One region of the Pseudarthrobacter sp. PvP004 genome, then DNA from elsewhere that is predicted to be linked to it. Evidence: predicted binding sites of a transcription regulator. Region 1 holds the regulator's gene; the other holds the start of a gene.
What was found. The regulator LexA, encoded in region 1, represses DNA repair genes until DNA is damaged. The targets are predictions, from matches to a motif close to TCGAACANNTGTTCGA.
Positions count from the first base shown of each region.

Region 1 (7,124 bases):
CACCGTCTCGAAGGCACCAACCCCGGGAACCACCAGACCATCAGCGTTGAGCACGTCCTCAGGCTTGGAGCTCAACACCACATGGGCGCCCGCGCGTTCAAGCGCACGGACAGCGGACCGAACGTTGCCCGATCCATAGTCCAATACGGTGACGGTGGGCTTGCCTTCCGGCGACTCCGGCTTCACGGACGCAATGGCATCCGCCACTGCCCCATCCTTCAAAACCTGGCCGCTCATAGTGCGCCCTTGGTGGACGGAATGCCCTCCACTCGGGGATCGGACTCCACGGCCGCACGCAGCGCGCGCGCAAAGGCCTTGAACTGGGCCTCTACAATGTGGTGCGGGTCCCGTCCGGCAAGGACGTTCATGTGCAGGCAGATGCCGGCGTGCAGCGTGATGGCCTCAAAAACGTGACGGGTCAGCGATCCCGTGAAGTGCCCGCCGATCAGGTGATACTCCTGTCCGGCCGGCTCACCGCCGTGGACCAGGTAGGGACGTCCGGAAACATCAACGACGGCGTGAGCCAAGGCTTCGTCCAAGGGAACCGTTGCTTCACCAAAGCGACGAATACCGGCTTTGTTGCCCAAGGCCTGGCGAAGGACCTCCCCGAAGGTGATGGCGACATCTTCCACCGTGTGGTGCGCATCAATGTGGGTATCGCCGGTTGCCTTGACGGTCATGTCAATCAGGGAATGCTTGCACAGTGCCGTCAGCATGTGGTCATAGAACGGTACCGAGGTACTGATGTCGGAGACACCGGAACCGTCCAGGTTGATCTCCACCAGGACGGAAGACTCGCTGGTGGTGCGCTCCATGCGCGCAGTGCGGGCAGCGGTCGGCGTGGCGCCGGTTTCGCTCATTGGGACGTCCTTATACACGGAGGGTGGGTTGGGTCTATGGACAAGTTTAGGCGCGGTGTGGCGCTGTGCCGTCCAGCAATGCTTCCAAAGCCTCCAGGAAAGCTGTGGTTTCCGGCTCGGTTCCGGCAGTGACGCGCAAGTGTCCGGGGATGCCGACATCGCGAATCAGCACGCCGGCATCCAGCAGGCCCTGCCAGATGGTGTGCGGATCCTCCAGTCCTCCAAAGAAGACGTAGTTGGAGTCTGATGCCGCAGGCTTGAGGCCCATGCGCAGCAACTCAGTAACGATGCGGTCGCGCTGAACCTTGATGTCCTCAACATCGGCCATAAGGGCTTCGCGGTGATTGAGAGCTGCGAGGGCCGTTGCCTGCGTGACGGCAGAGAGGTGGTACGGGAGGCGGACCAGCCTGATGGCGTCCGTGACTTCCGGGGCAGCCGCCATGTATCCGAGCCTGGCGCCCGCCAAGGCGAATGCCTTGCTCATGGTGCGCGAGACGATCAGACGCTCGCGTCCGGGCAACAGGGTCAAGGCGCTCGGGGTATTGTCGTGCGCGAACTCGTGGTAAGCCTCATCCACGATCACAATGGCCTGGCTCGCTTCGCCGGCCTCATAGACGGCCTCGACGACGTCAAGGCTCAGGCCTGTACCCGTGGGGTTATTGGGTGAACACAGGAACACAATGTTGGCTCCCGTTTCCCGAACCTGGGCAGCGGCTGATTGGGCATCCAGCCCGTAGTCGTCGGCACGCACTCCGCGGACATACTCGGTGTCTGTGCCACTGGCAAGCAGGGGGTACATGGAGTACGTGGGAGGGAAGCCCAAGGCCTTGCGGCCGGGTCCGCCAAATGCCTGAAGGATCTGCTGCAGGACTTCATTGGATCCGTTGGCGGCCCAAATGTTGTCCGGAGAAAGTCCGTGGCCAAGGTACTCGGCCAAGGCTTCACGAAGTTCGGTGAACTCGCGGTCCGGATAGCGGTTCAGTCCTGTGGCCGCAGCGGCTACGGCCTCGGTGATGGCGGCTTGGACATCTGCGGGGACGCCATGAGTGTTCTCGTTGACATTGAGCAGAATGGGGACATCAAGCTGCGGTGCGCCGTAGGGGCTCAGTCCACGCAGGTTGGTCCGGAGGGGAAGTCGGTCAAGTCGCTCAAGCTGGTCACTCACCAACTTAGTTTAAGGGGCCGCCGGTACTGCCGACTAACTGTGACGCCCGACCACGGGTTCCTGCGGATGGGAACTGGCTCAGTTCGCCGGAACGAACAGCTGCTGGCCTGGCAGGATGCGACCGCCGCGGAGGTCGTTCAGCTGGATGATCTCTGCGATGACATCCCGAGGGTCCCGCTCGGGAGCGGCAGCGCCGGCGATGCCCCACAGGGACTGCCCCGGCTGAACCGTGACGGTGACGGCAACGGGCGGACGCAGTTGGGACTGCGAGTCCGAGGCCTTGGCTGGAGAGTTGATGAAACCGGCCAGGCTCAGCAGTGCCGCCACCAGCAGCATTGCCGGAATGCCGAAGAAAACAATCCGTCCCCGCCGGGTGAGACGCAGGCGAGCAGGTGCCTGGGTGGTGCGGAAATCAGCGAACGTAGTGATTGCGGACATGAGCTGAGCCCTTCTGAGCTATTGCCAAGCTCCGGGGTGCCCGGTGCTTGGCGGCCAATTCTTGGTGTTCCCTTCCTCTGGCTCCGGATATTCGAACGCTATGTTCGAACATCCGGCTTCAGCATCAGGTTTATAGAACACATATTCGAACCTTGCTATGACATTTTTAGCACTTATCAACGAACGGTGTCGAGACTCGCTAGAACAAATGTTTGATAAACGCCTGTGCCTGCCCTACGTTTGAGTGAAGAAACAGCACTGTTTCAGTGGAACAGGAGGGTCTGACATTTTTTGCAGACCCGACAACCCCGGGCACGGTTCGGGGCCGAAAGGAAAGGCATTGGCGAACATGGCAGCGAAAGCCACAGGCGGCGGGGCACCCCTGCGGAGCCAGCAGCCTCAAAAGAGTCCCAAGAGCCTGACTGTCCGGCAGAAGAAGATCCTGGAGACCATCCAACGGTCGGTCAATGACAACGGTTACCCGCCCAGCATGCGTGAGATCGGCGACACCGTGGGTCTGGCCAGTTTGTCGAGCGTCACTCATCAGTTGTCCCAGTTGGAGAAGCTTGGTTATCTCCGCAGGGATCCCAAGCGTCCGCGCGCCATGGAAGTCCTGATGCCGCTGACCCTTGATGGTGGGGCCATTCCGGGAGTGGAAGCGCCCACCACCCTTCGCAGCGCGGGTGGCCTTGCCGTAACGGAACTCGCCAGCGCCAGCGATACCGCCATGGTTCCGCTGGTTGGCCGCATCGCTGCCGGTGGCCCAATCCTGGCTGACCAGACGGTGGAAGACGTACTTGCACTCCCCCGGCAACTTGTGGGGCACGGCGAATTGTTCATGCTGAAAGTGGCCGGCGACTCCATGATTGATGCCGCCATCTGTGACGGTGACTGGGTGGTGGTCCGCCGCCAGAACGACGCCATCAACGGCGACATCGTGGCCGCCCTGCTGGATGACGAAGCAACCGTGAAGACCTTCCGCCAGCGTGACGGCCATACGTGGCTGCTCCCCCAAAACACCCAGTACGAACCCATCCTCGGCGATCAGGCCACCATCATGGGCAAAGTAGTTTCGGTACTGCGCTCTCTCTAGACGCCGTTCCCCCTAGATGCAGCTCCATCTAGACGCCCCTTCCCGTGGACACCAGCAGGTGTCCACGGGAAGGTTGCGCTACGGGGCCTTAGCGGAGCCCAGACGCTCCAGAACGCCTCGGACCACTGATCGGTCCGTCGTTGCCCAGAAGGGCGGCAGGGCGGCACGCAGGAAGCCTCCGTAACGTTCCGTCGAAAGCCTCGAGTCGAGCACTGCCACTACCCCTTTGTCGCCCGTCGAGCGGATCAGGCGGCCAGCGCCCTGCGCCAGCCTGATGGCAGCGTGCGTTGCTGATACGGCCATGAAGCCATTCCCGCCTGATTGTGCCACTGCCCGGGAGCGGGCAGTCATGAGGGGATCATCGGGGCGCGGGAAGGGAATGCGGTCAATCACCACCAGACGGCATGAGCCGCCAGGAACGTCGACCCCCTGCCACAGTGACATTGTTCCAAAGAGGCAGGTGTCCGGCTCATCCGCGAATTGCTTCACGAGGGCCGCCATAGTTGATTCGCCCTGGCAGAGGATATCCACGTCCAGCCGGAGTCGCATGGCATCGGCTGCTTCCTCTGCCGCACGCCGTGAGGAGAACAGGCACAGAGCCCCGCCTCCGGAGGCCCGGATGAGGTCTTCCAATTCGTCCAGCGCCTCGGGCGAAGTTCCCCGACCGGGTTTGGGCAGGTGCTTAGCCACGTACAACACACCCTGCTTGGGGTAGTCAAAGGGCGATCCGACATCGATCCCTGTCCAACTCGGGGCACCGTCGCCAATCAGGCCGAGGCCGCCTGCTGCCGGCTCGAAGGCAGAGCCTATGGCCAGCGTGGCGGAAGTCAGCACCACGGTATGGCCGGCGAAGAGGCCCTCCCGAAGCCGTCCGGCCACACTGAGCGGGGCGATATTGATCAAAGCCGGGGCAGTCTCATCCGGTTGCGAATAGCCCTGCTGGGGGTCGAATGTGCTGTTCCGCGAGAACCAGACAACTTCCCGGTTCTCTTTGGCGGCCAGCATTCGCTCGCACAGTTCCAGGATGAGCATGAGCCGTGAGCGCGCGAGCTGGCGGCCGCCGTCCACTGCGGTTGACGAATCAGTCTTGGAATCCGAGAGCGCAGCGCGCGTGGCGTCCCGCAATTGGTCCAGGCAATCGAGCTGCTCGTCATTGAGGCCACTGGGCAACAGCCCGTTGGGTACGCCGGCGATGGCCATATCCAGCCGGTCCGCTGCAGCGTTGAGGGCGTCCACTGTTATGGCTGTGTGCTTGCGGGCACTGGATGCCGCAGCGTGGACCATCGCCACCGACAACTGCCCTGATACGGCACCGGTCACGCGGTCCTGAAGCTCATGCGCCTCATCAACCACCACGACGTCGTACTCAGGCAGCACAGCGAGGCCTTCGAAGGCGCTGACGGCAAGCATGGCATGGTTGGTGACCACGACGTCGGCCTCCCCCGCCCTGGAGCGCGCCAGCTCGCTGAAGCACTCCTCGGCCAGAGGGCACTTCTGCGCACCCAAGCACTCCATGGACGTGACGGACACCTGACGCCAGGCCCTGTCAGTGACGCCCGGCATCAGTTCGTCCCGGTCGCCCGTAGCGGTCTTCTCCGCCCATTCCCGGAGGCGGACTACTTCCTTGCCCAGCTGGGATTGCGGCCCGCCCATGGAGGCAGCAAAGTGAGGCACGCTGGTGTCCTCGCCCAAGGAGAACAGCTGCCCTTCGGAGGGCTCTTCGCTGGGGAATCCGCCTTCAAGTTTCTGCAGGCACACGTAATTGGCCCTGCCCTTGACCAATGCCACGTTGACCGGACGCTCAAGGGCAGGATTGATCGTCTCCAGCAGCCGGGGAAGATCACGGCCGACGATCTGAGTCTGGAGTGCCAAGGTGGCGGTGGACACGAGCGTCGGTTTGTCGCTGTCCATGGAATGAGCGATCAACGGAATCAGGTAAGCCAAGGACTTACCCGTTCCCGTTCCCGCTTGGACCAGCAAATGCTCTCCGGTCTCAATAGCCCGGGTCACATACTTGGCCATTTCGTGCTGACCCGTACGGCTTTGTCCGCCCATGCCGGCAACAGCCCGGTCCAACAACTCGAGGGTGGCTTTCTCCCCCGCCGACTCGACGCCGTCCGCCGCCACCTTCTCAACCATTACTGACGAATGACTCCAGTTCGGCAGCCAGACCTTCACGCACCATGACAACTACGCGGGTCCCGTTCTCCTCATGCTCAAGGCTGAGGATTTCCGAGTCGGAATTGTGCAGTTTGTTGATCATTTCCCCGCGGTCGTAGGGAATGAGCAGTTCAAGGCGCACGCCAGGCCGGGGAATGGATCGGCTGATGTCTTCCAGCAGTTCGGCAATACCCTGACCCGTGCGGGTGGACACCACAGCGTGGCGGGGTTCCTTCTGCTTAAGGCGCTCCACCACAAAGGGATCCGCGACATCAACCTTGTTGAGGACGATGATTTCCGGAACCTTGCGGGCATCCACTTCGGTGAAAACGGCCCTTACTGCGGCAATCTGGCCCTCAGGATCAGGGTGCGATGCATCCACCACATGGAGGATCAGGTCCGCATCTGCAACTTCTTCCAACGTGGACCGGAAAGCCTCAATCAGCTGGGTTGGCAGTGAACGAACGAATCCAACGGTATCTGCGAGGGTATAGCCGATGCCATCCGGGGTTTGCGCCTTGCGGACCGTGGGATCCAAGGTGGCGAACAGGGCGTTCTCCACCAGGACACCGGCGTCGGTGAGGCGGTTGAGCAGGGACGACTTGCCGGCGTTCGTGTACCCGGCGATGGCGACGGACGGAACAGCATTACGACGGCGGTTGGCGCGCTTGGTCTCGCGCGCTGGCTTCATCGCGGCGATTTCACGACGCAGCTTGGCCATGCGGGTGCGGATTCGCCGTCGATCAAGTTCGATCTTGGTTTCACCCGGACCACGCGAGCCCATGCCAGCGCCTGCTCCACCCACCTGGCCACCGGCCTGACGGGACATGGAGTCACCCCAACCACGAAGCCTCGGGAGCAGGTATTCGAGCTGCGCGAGCTCAACCTGCGCCTTGCCTTCCCGGCTCTTGGCGTGCTGGGCGAAGATGTCCAGGATCAATGTGGTCCGGTCAACGACCTTGACCTTCACAATGTCCTCAAGGCCGCGTCGCTGAGACGGCGCGAGCTCTGTATCCACCACCACGGTGTCTGCGCCGGTGGCGGCGACGATGTCCTTGAGTTCCTGGGCTTTACCGGAACCAAGGAAGGTCCCGGGGTCCGGCTTCTGCCGACGCTGAACCAAGCCATCCAGCACCTCGGATCCGGCGGTCTCAGCCAGTGCCGCGAGTTCGCGGAGGGAGTTCTCTGCATCAGCAAGAGTCCCCTCGGTCCACAGGCCGGCCAGGACAACTCGCTCCAGGCGCAGCTGCCGGTATTCGACCTCAGTGACGTCCTCAAGCTCGGTGGACAGTCCTGCGGTACGGCGAAGAGCGCGGCGTTCAGCCAAATCTTCCTGATCGCCGTCGAAGATGCTGTGTTCCTGGTCCAGCGTGGAAATCGCCTGCGCCTTGCCGAACACACCATTGGC
Region 1 is NZ_JAGINL010000001.1:2,302,547-2,309,670, forward strand. It holds gene hisH (imidazole glycerol phosphate synthase subunit HisH) at 1-237, opposite strand, end outside; gene hisB (imidazoleglycerol-phosphate dehydratase HisB) at 234-860, opposite strand; gene J3A64_RS10370 (histidinol-phosphate transaminase) at 907-2,025, opposite strand; gene J3A64_RS10375 (LysM peptidoglycan-binding domain-containing protein) at 2,104-2,463, opposite strand; gene lexA (transcriptional repressor LexA) at 2,813-3,556, shown strand; gene J3A64_RS10385 (ATP-dependent DNA helicase) at 3,635-5,695, opposite strand; gene hflX (GTPase HflX) at 5,688-7,124, opposite strand, start outside.

Region 2 (7,124 bases), 1.2 Mb from region 1:
TATCCAGCTTGGTGACGCCGTCCACCAACATGGCAACTTCAGGGCCGAAGTCGCGCGTCAGGTCAGCCAGCGTGTACGGGGTGTCCTCCACGGTGTCGTGAAGCAACGCTGCCGCCAGGGTTGTCCCGGTCATGCCGAGCTCAGCCAGGATGGTGGCCACGGCCACCGGGTGGGTGATGTACGGATCACCGCTCTTGCGCTTTTGTCCCTGGTGGCTCTGCTCTGCCACCGCGAAAGCGCGTTGGATCAGATCGAAGTCCTCTTTGGGATTGTTCGCCCGGACGGTCCGCAGCAGGGGTTCCAGGATGGGCGAGTAGGGGGCGATGCCCCGTCCGGTCAGGCGGGCCAGGCGTGAACGTGTGCGTTCCCGCCGTCCCGGGAAGGTGGGACGCACGCCGGGAGAATCAACCGGCACCGCAGCTGCAGTCCGTCCCGGCACACTCGTTGCCGGAACTGCCACAGCCTTGCGGCCGTCATCCCCGCCCGCCGGTGGTGCCGACGTCGCACGTTCTTCCACAGAAGTACCCCTCACAACCGATTTAATTCTCCCAGTCTATTCCCGTAGGTGAATGCTTCTGCAACCGGGCAGCACATGACAATGACTCAAGCAAGTCAAGAAGCCGGCCTCCGCCCTGATGCGGAGGCCGGCTTCCGGCGAAACAACGGGGCTGAACAGGCCCTAGACTGTGGCTTCAGTCCTGCGGTGCGCAACCTTTTTGGCTTGCTTCACGAGTTCCGGCTCACCTTGGCGCAGCCACGCGTACAGAGGCGCCGCAATGAAGATCGTGGCAGCCGTACCAATGATGATGCCCACGAACAACGCCAGGGAAAGGTCCCGCAGCGTGCCAGCGCCCAGGAGGCCTGCACCGATAAACAGGATTGCTGCTACCGGGAGGACGGCCACCATCATGGTGTTGATGGAGCGGACCAGAGTTTGGTTGATCGCCAGGTTGACTTCTTCACCGAACGTGCGGCGGGTGGACGTGGTGATATCCGCCGTGTTTTCACGAATCTTGTCGAACACCACCACGGTGTCGTACAGCGAGTAGCTGAGGACCGTCAGGAATCCGATAATCGCCGACGGCGTGACTTCGAAGTCACTGAGGGCGTAGATGCCCGCTGTAATAAACATGGTGACCAACATGCCCACCAACGCCGACAACGACATCTTCCAGGTCCTGAAGTACAGGGCCATCAAGACAGCCGCCAAACCAACGAACACCACCAAGCCGATGAGCGCCTGTCGGGTGACATCCTGGCCCCAGGTGGGTCCCACGAAGTTGGAGGTCACTTCGTTTTCCGTGACTCCGTAGGCGCTGGTGAGGCCGTCCTTGATGCGGTTCGTCTCGTCGTCGGTCAACTGGTCCGTCTGGATCCGCATGGTGTTGCCGGCAACGTTCGCGACGCGCGGAATGGCGCCGGGAACGACGTCGTGCACGGCCTTTTCGCCGAGGCTCGCGTCGGTGGTGCTCACGTTGGAAACGGTGAACTCCGAGCCGCCACGGAACTCAATGCCAAGGTTGAAACCACCCTTGGCCACCGGGATGAGGATAGAGAGGGCTACGGCGACGGCCGCAATGATGAACCAGATCTTCTTCGAATTTACGAAGTTGTATGAGCGCTTGCCCGTATAGAGCTCATGGCCGAAGGTTGCGAAGCTCGTCGTCATTACTTCTCCTCCTTGGTGCCGTTGGAAGTACCAGTGAGCTGGCCCTTCTCGGCAAGGCGCCTCTCGGCGATGGTCATGCGTCGTTCGGCTTCGGCTGCGGCACCGGTGTTGCGTGCGCGAACCACGGCAGGCTTTTCCTCAGGCGTACGGAGGCGCCCCGCCCCCCGGTACAGGGGAACTGCGCCCAAACGGTCAGGGGAAAGCCCGGAGAACCTGTGACCTTCGCCGAAGAACTTAGTGCGCGCCAGGAGCTGCAGCGTGGGGTGCGTAAACATGAACACCACAATGAGGTCGGCAACTGCCGTCAAGCCGAGCGTGAACGCGAAGCCACGGACGTTGCCCACAGCCACGAAGTAGAGGACAACTGCGGCCAGGAGATTGACCGCCTTGGAAGCCAGCACCGTTCGCTTGGCGCGCTTCCATCCATTCTCCACCGCGGAAACGAGTCCACGGCCCTCGCGCAGCTCATCCCTGATGCGTTCGAAGTAGACAATGAAAGAGTCCGCAGTCTGGCCAATGGCCACGATCAGACCTGCTACGCCTGCCAGGGAGAGACGGTAGTTTTCCGTCCATCCAAGGATGGCGATGGCCAGATAGGTCAAGACACCCGCCACCACAAGGGAAGCGATGGTGACAAGACCCAAGGCACGGTACTGGAACAGCGAGTACACAACTACCAGCAACAAACCGATCATGCCTGCGAGCAGACCAAGGCGAAGCTGGTCGCCACCCAGGGTGGCAGAGATCTGCTCCTGCGATTGGATCTCGAAGCTGATGGGCAAGGCGCCGTAGCGCAACTGGTCAGACAGGGCCTTGGCGGAAGCCTGGGTGAAGTTGCCCGTGATCTGCGGCTTTCCATCGGTGATGACAGCAAGGGCGCGCGGCGCCGAAATTACTTTGTCGTCAAGGACGATCGCGAACTGGGACTTGGGATCATCAGAACCCTGCAATTGTGCTGCAGCATAGAACTGGTTGAGCCGCTCTGTGACTGCCTTGAACTTCGCCGTTGCATCCGCGTTGAAGACGATGTTCACACCCCAGGAATTGGTCACGGAGCCCTGTGCGCCCTGGACCTGGGAGAAGGTGGAATCACTGATGTCCTGGCCCCTGACTTCCACCGGACCAAGGATGTACTTGATCGCGGGAGTCTGGGCGGTGGCTGCCTCGCAGGTTACCAACGGCTTGGCAGGATCCGAACGCTCGCGCTTCTCCGGGGAGGGATTCACGCAGTCCAGCGCCTCGAATTCCTTGACGATATCCGCCGTTACCCAGTTGATGTCGCTGGCGTTGGCCGGCTCCGCGGTGGGCTTGGGCAGCTGGTCATCCGGAGTGCGCTGCTCGGCCGGGACAGCCGCCGGGTCACCGTAGGTGATCACCGGCCGGAAGTTCATGTCGGCAGAAGCCTGAATCAGGTCGCGGGTTTCCTTGGAAGGTGTTCCCGGGAGGCTGACCACCACGTTGCGGCCCGACTGGGTGCTGATTTCGGCTTCGGCAACACCCGAGCCGTCAACTCGCTGCCGGATGATGGCAACTGCCTGGTTGAGCTGCTCTTCATTGATCTCGCTGGAACCCTCCACCCTGGGGGCCAAGATCATCTGGGTTCCGCCTTCAAGGTCCAGAGCAAGCTTGGGAGCCCAACTGGCATTGCCAGTTACTACTCCACCAGCCAGGACAGCTGTTAGTACAACGAAAATTGCTCCAAGCCAGGTCAGCACCCTGCGGGCTGAGTTTTTGGGGCCGGTCCGTGCCATTATCGATCTTCCTGTTATCGCCGGACAGCCGCCGGCCGACGCTTGTGAGCGTCTGCCGGCGGCTCTCCGCTGCCGTAGAAGTTGCCTTGCGCGGTGTCGCCGCGACTAACGGTGCTAGTTGTCCTTCTTGTCCTCTTTGTTGAGGCGCGCGATGGTTTCTTCCGGGGTCTCGACGGCGGCAGGAGCTTCAGTCTGCGCGGCGGTCAGGGAAGAAGCGTCGTCCGGAACAACCGGCGCTTCTTCGGGGGTGGTTTCGACCACCTTGGTGACTGCCTGGCGGTGAACCGTAGCCTGGTTGCCCGGCGAAAGCTCGATGACAACCTTGTTCTCAGCTTCGTCGATGGACACGATGCGGCCAAAGAGACCGAAGCTGGTCATGACGTCGACACCCGGAGCGAACTTGGACTGCATTTCAGCCTGCTGCTGCTGGGTCTTCTTGTTGCGGCGGAACATCATGAAGACAAAGAGTCCAAGCATGACGAACAGCAATATGGTCATTGGATCCACAGGGAAGTTCCGTTCTGTACTTACGTTTTGGTTCACGGCAACGTCCCTGGCAGATCCCCGTAGCGGGCATGGATCAAGGACTCGAACGTGCCGAGCGTCATACCAGTCTAGTGGGAAAAGCTGAACACAGCGTGTTAACCGACAGTATCTACGCTTTCGGCGTGGTTTTCGTCCTCACCGAACAGGGCAAGCGTCTCTTGGCCGAAGACTCCTGCCGGGACTGCATAGCCCAGGTGCGTCCAAGCGGACGCCATGGCGATGCGACCCCGCGGCGTTCTTCCCAAAAGTCCCTCGCGGACCAAGAAAGGCTCAGCTACGGTCTCCACCGTTTCGGGTTCCTCACCCACGGCAATGGCCAAGGTGGACAAGCCGACGGGACCACCGTTGAACTTGGTAATCAGGGCTTCCAGAACGGCCCGGTCCAGCCTGTCCAAGCCCCGCTCGTCTACTTCGTACATATCCAAGGCTGCTGACGCCGAACGGGCGTCGATTTGCTCAATGCCGTGAACGAGGGCCCAGTCGCGAACCCGGCGGAGGAGCCTGTTGGCTATGCGGGGTGTTCCCCGGGAACGGCCCGCAATCTCCGTAAAGCCTGCAGAGTTCACCTTCAGGTCCAGGAGCCCTGCCGAGCGCCGGAGGACAAGCTCGAGTTCGGCCACCGAATAGAACTCAAGGTGCCCGGTGAAACCGAATCGGTCCCTCAGAGGCCCCGGAAGAAGACCTGCGCGGGTGGTGGCGCCCACCAGGGTGAAGGGCGGCAGCTCCAAGGGAATGGCAGTTGCGCCCGCTCCCTTGCCCACCACGATGTCCACACGGAAGTCCTCCATGGCCATGTACAGCATTTCTTCTGCGGGCCTGGACATGCGGTGGATTTCGTCAAGGAACAGGACCTCGCCCTCCGAGAGCGAGGAAAGGATGGCTGCGAGATCTCCGGCGTGCTGGATGGCAGGTCCGCTGCTGATACGCAGTGGTGCGTTCATTTCGGCCGCGATGATCATGGCAAGCGTGGTCTTGCCGAGTCCTGGAGGCCCGGACATCAACACGTGGTCGGCGCTGCGGCCTCGCATCTTTGAGGCCTCAAGCACCAAAGCAAGCTGCTTGCGGACCCGGTGCTGTCCCACAAAATCGTGCAGGTTCTTGGGACGGAGAGCGGCCTCGATGACCCGCTCTTCCGGTTCTTCTCCCCCGCTGACGAGTGATGGCTCAGCCACGGCTGCCTACGCGGTTTCCTGCGCGCGCCCCGTCCTGGCCAAGCCAGCGCAGCGTAGCGCGAAGTATCTGGGCCACGTTTCCGGCGTCCACGAGTTCCGGCGAATCAGCCATGGCTTTGTCGATGCTGCCGTTGGCGTCCTTCTCTGACCATCCCAAGCTGGTCATGGCGGCGACTACCTGAGGCTTCCATTCGGCGTTCGGGGCTGCGGCGGGAGCAGTGCCGGTGCTGGTTCCGTGCGGGACCAACTTCCCGGCCAGTTCCAGGACGATACGGCCGGCCACCTTCGGACCAATACCCGGCACCTTGGTGAATGTCTTGCTGTCGCCGGTGTGTGCAGCAACCCGGATAGCTTCGGGTTCATGCACGGCAAGAACGGCGAGGGCAAGCCGCGGGCCAACCCCGCTGACGCTGAGGAGGACGTCGAAGACTTCGCGTTCGTCGTCGTCCGCGAAACCGAACAACGTGAGGGAGTCTTCCCGGACGATCATGGAGGTGAAGAGTTTGGCTTCACTTCCGGTCTTGAGGTGGCTCAAGGTCTGCGGTGTGGCATAGACACTCATACCCGCACCGTTGAGGTCGATAACAGCGGTGGACAAACCAACGTGGGCTACGGTTCCACGGAGAAAACTGATCAAGACCCGGCTCCTGAAATACTGCCTGCTCCGTCGCCGTAATATTGCGGCCAAAGCGGACTATCCGAACATATTTACGAATACCCTAGCAAGAGCAGCCGACAATCACCGTTTGCGGCGCGCTTTTGCTTCGGCGTCGGCCCAGGCCTTCTGCGCCGGCGTCAGGGAACTGTTGCCGGATGCGGCGCCCATTCCGCTGCCTGCACGCCAGGCGTGCGTTAGTGCCAACGCGAGGGCGTCCGCCGCGTCAGCGGGCTTGGGTGGAGCATCCAGGCGCAAAATCTTGGTCACCAGCTTGGTTACGGCATCCTTGTTGGCCGTGCCGCTGCCGGTTACCGCGGCTTTGACCTCCGACGGTGTGTGCAACGCGACGGGGATGCCACGGCGTGCGGCCGCAGCGATGACGACGCCTGAGGCTTGGGCCACACCCATTACCGTGCTCACGTTCATCTGCGAAAAAACGCGTTCGACGGCGACGACATCCGGCTCGTGACGGTCGAGCCACTCATCAATTGCCTGGGCGATGACCAGCAATCGTTTGTCCAGCGTGAGTTCCGCCGACGTGCCAACCACACCCACGGCCACCATGGTGGCCCTGCGGTTTTTCTCGATGTCCACAACACCGATGCCGCAACGGGTAAGGCCCGGATCGACTCCCAATACGCGAAGAGTCAATTCCGGGCCTTCCTGTTAGCTGTCAAAGTAACTGCGCTGCACCCGACTACTCGGAGTCGAGGGCAGCCTGCACTTCCTCGCTGAGGTCCGCGTTGCTGTAGACGTTCTGGACATCGTCCAGGTCTTCCAGCGCATCCACGAGCTTCATGAACTTCTTGGCACCGTCAACGTCCAGGTCCACCTGCATGGACGGAACGAATTCGGCTTCATCGGTTTCGTAGTCGATGCCCGCTTCTTTCAGGGCGTCGCGGATGGCCTGAAGATCGGAGGGCTCGGAGTGGATCTCCCAGTTTTCGCCGCTGTCCTTGACTTCCTCGGCTCCAGCCTCCAGGACCGCCATCAGAATGTCGTCTTCGCTGAGGCCGTTCTTGGGCAGCACCACAACGCCCTTCCGGGCGAAGAGGTAGCTCACGGAACCGGGATCGGCGATGGTGCCACCGTTGCGGGAGATTGCCAGGCGTACCTCGGAAGCAGCACGGTTCTTGTTGTCGGTCAAACATTCAATCAACAAAGCCGAGCCCTGCGGACCGCGGGCCTCGTACATGATTTCGGTGTAGTCCACCACTTCGCCGGTGAGGCCTGCCCCACGCTTGATGGCACGATCGATGTTGTCATTGGGAACCGAGGTTTTCTTGGCCTTGGTGACGGCGAGTTCCAGGCCTGGGTTGCCGGCGAGG
Region 2 is NZ_JAGINL010000001.1:1,142,362-1,149,485, reverse strand. It holds gene J3A64_RS05270 (bifunctional (p)ppGpp synthetase/guanosine-3',5'-bis(diphosphate) 3'-pyrophosphohydrolase) at 1-517, opposite strand, end outside; gene secF (protein translocase subunit SecF) at 680-1,669, opposite strand; gene secD (protein translocase subunit SecD) at 1,669-3,420, opposite strand; gene yajC (preprotein translocase subunit YajC) at 3,535-3,918, opposite strand; gene ruvB (Holliday junction branch migration DNA helicase RuvB) at 4,062-5,138, opposite strand; gene ruvA (Holliday junction branch migration protein RuvA) at 5,131-5,775, opposite strand; gene ruvC (crossover junction endodeoxyribonuclease RuvC) at 5,878-6,447, opposite strand; gene J3A64_RS05235 (YebC/PmpR family DNA-binding transcriptional regulator) at 6,494-7,124, opposite strand, start outside.
Region 2: the regulator LexA is predicted to act here: its motif matches at 5,837-5,852, upstream of ruvA (Holliday junction branch migration protein RuvA).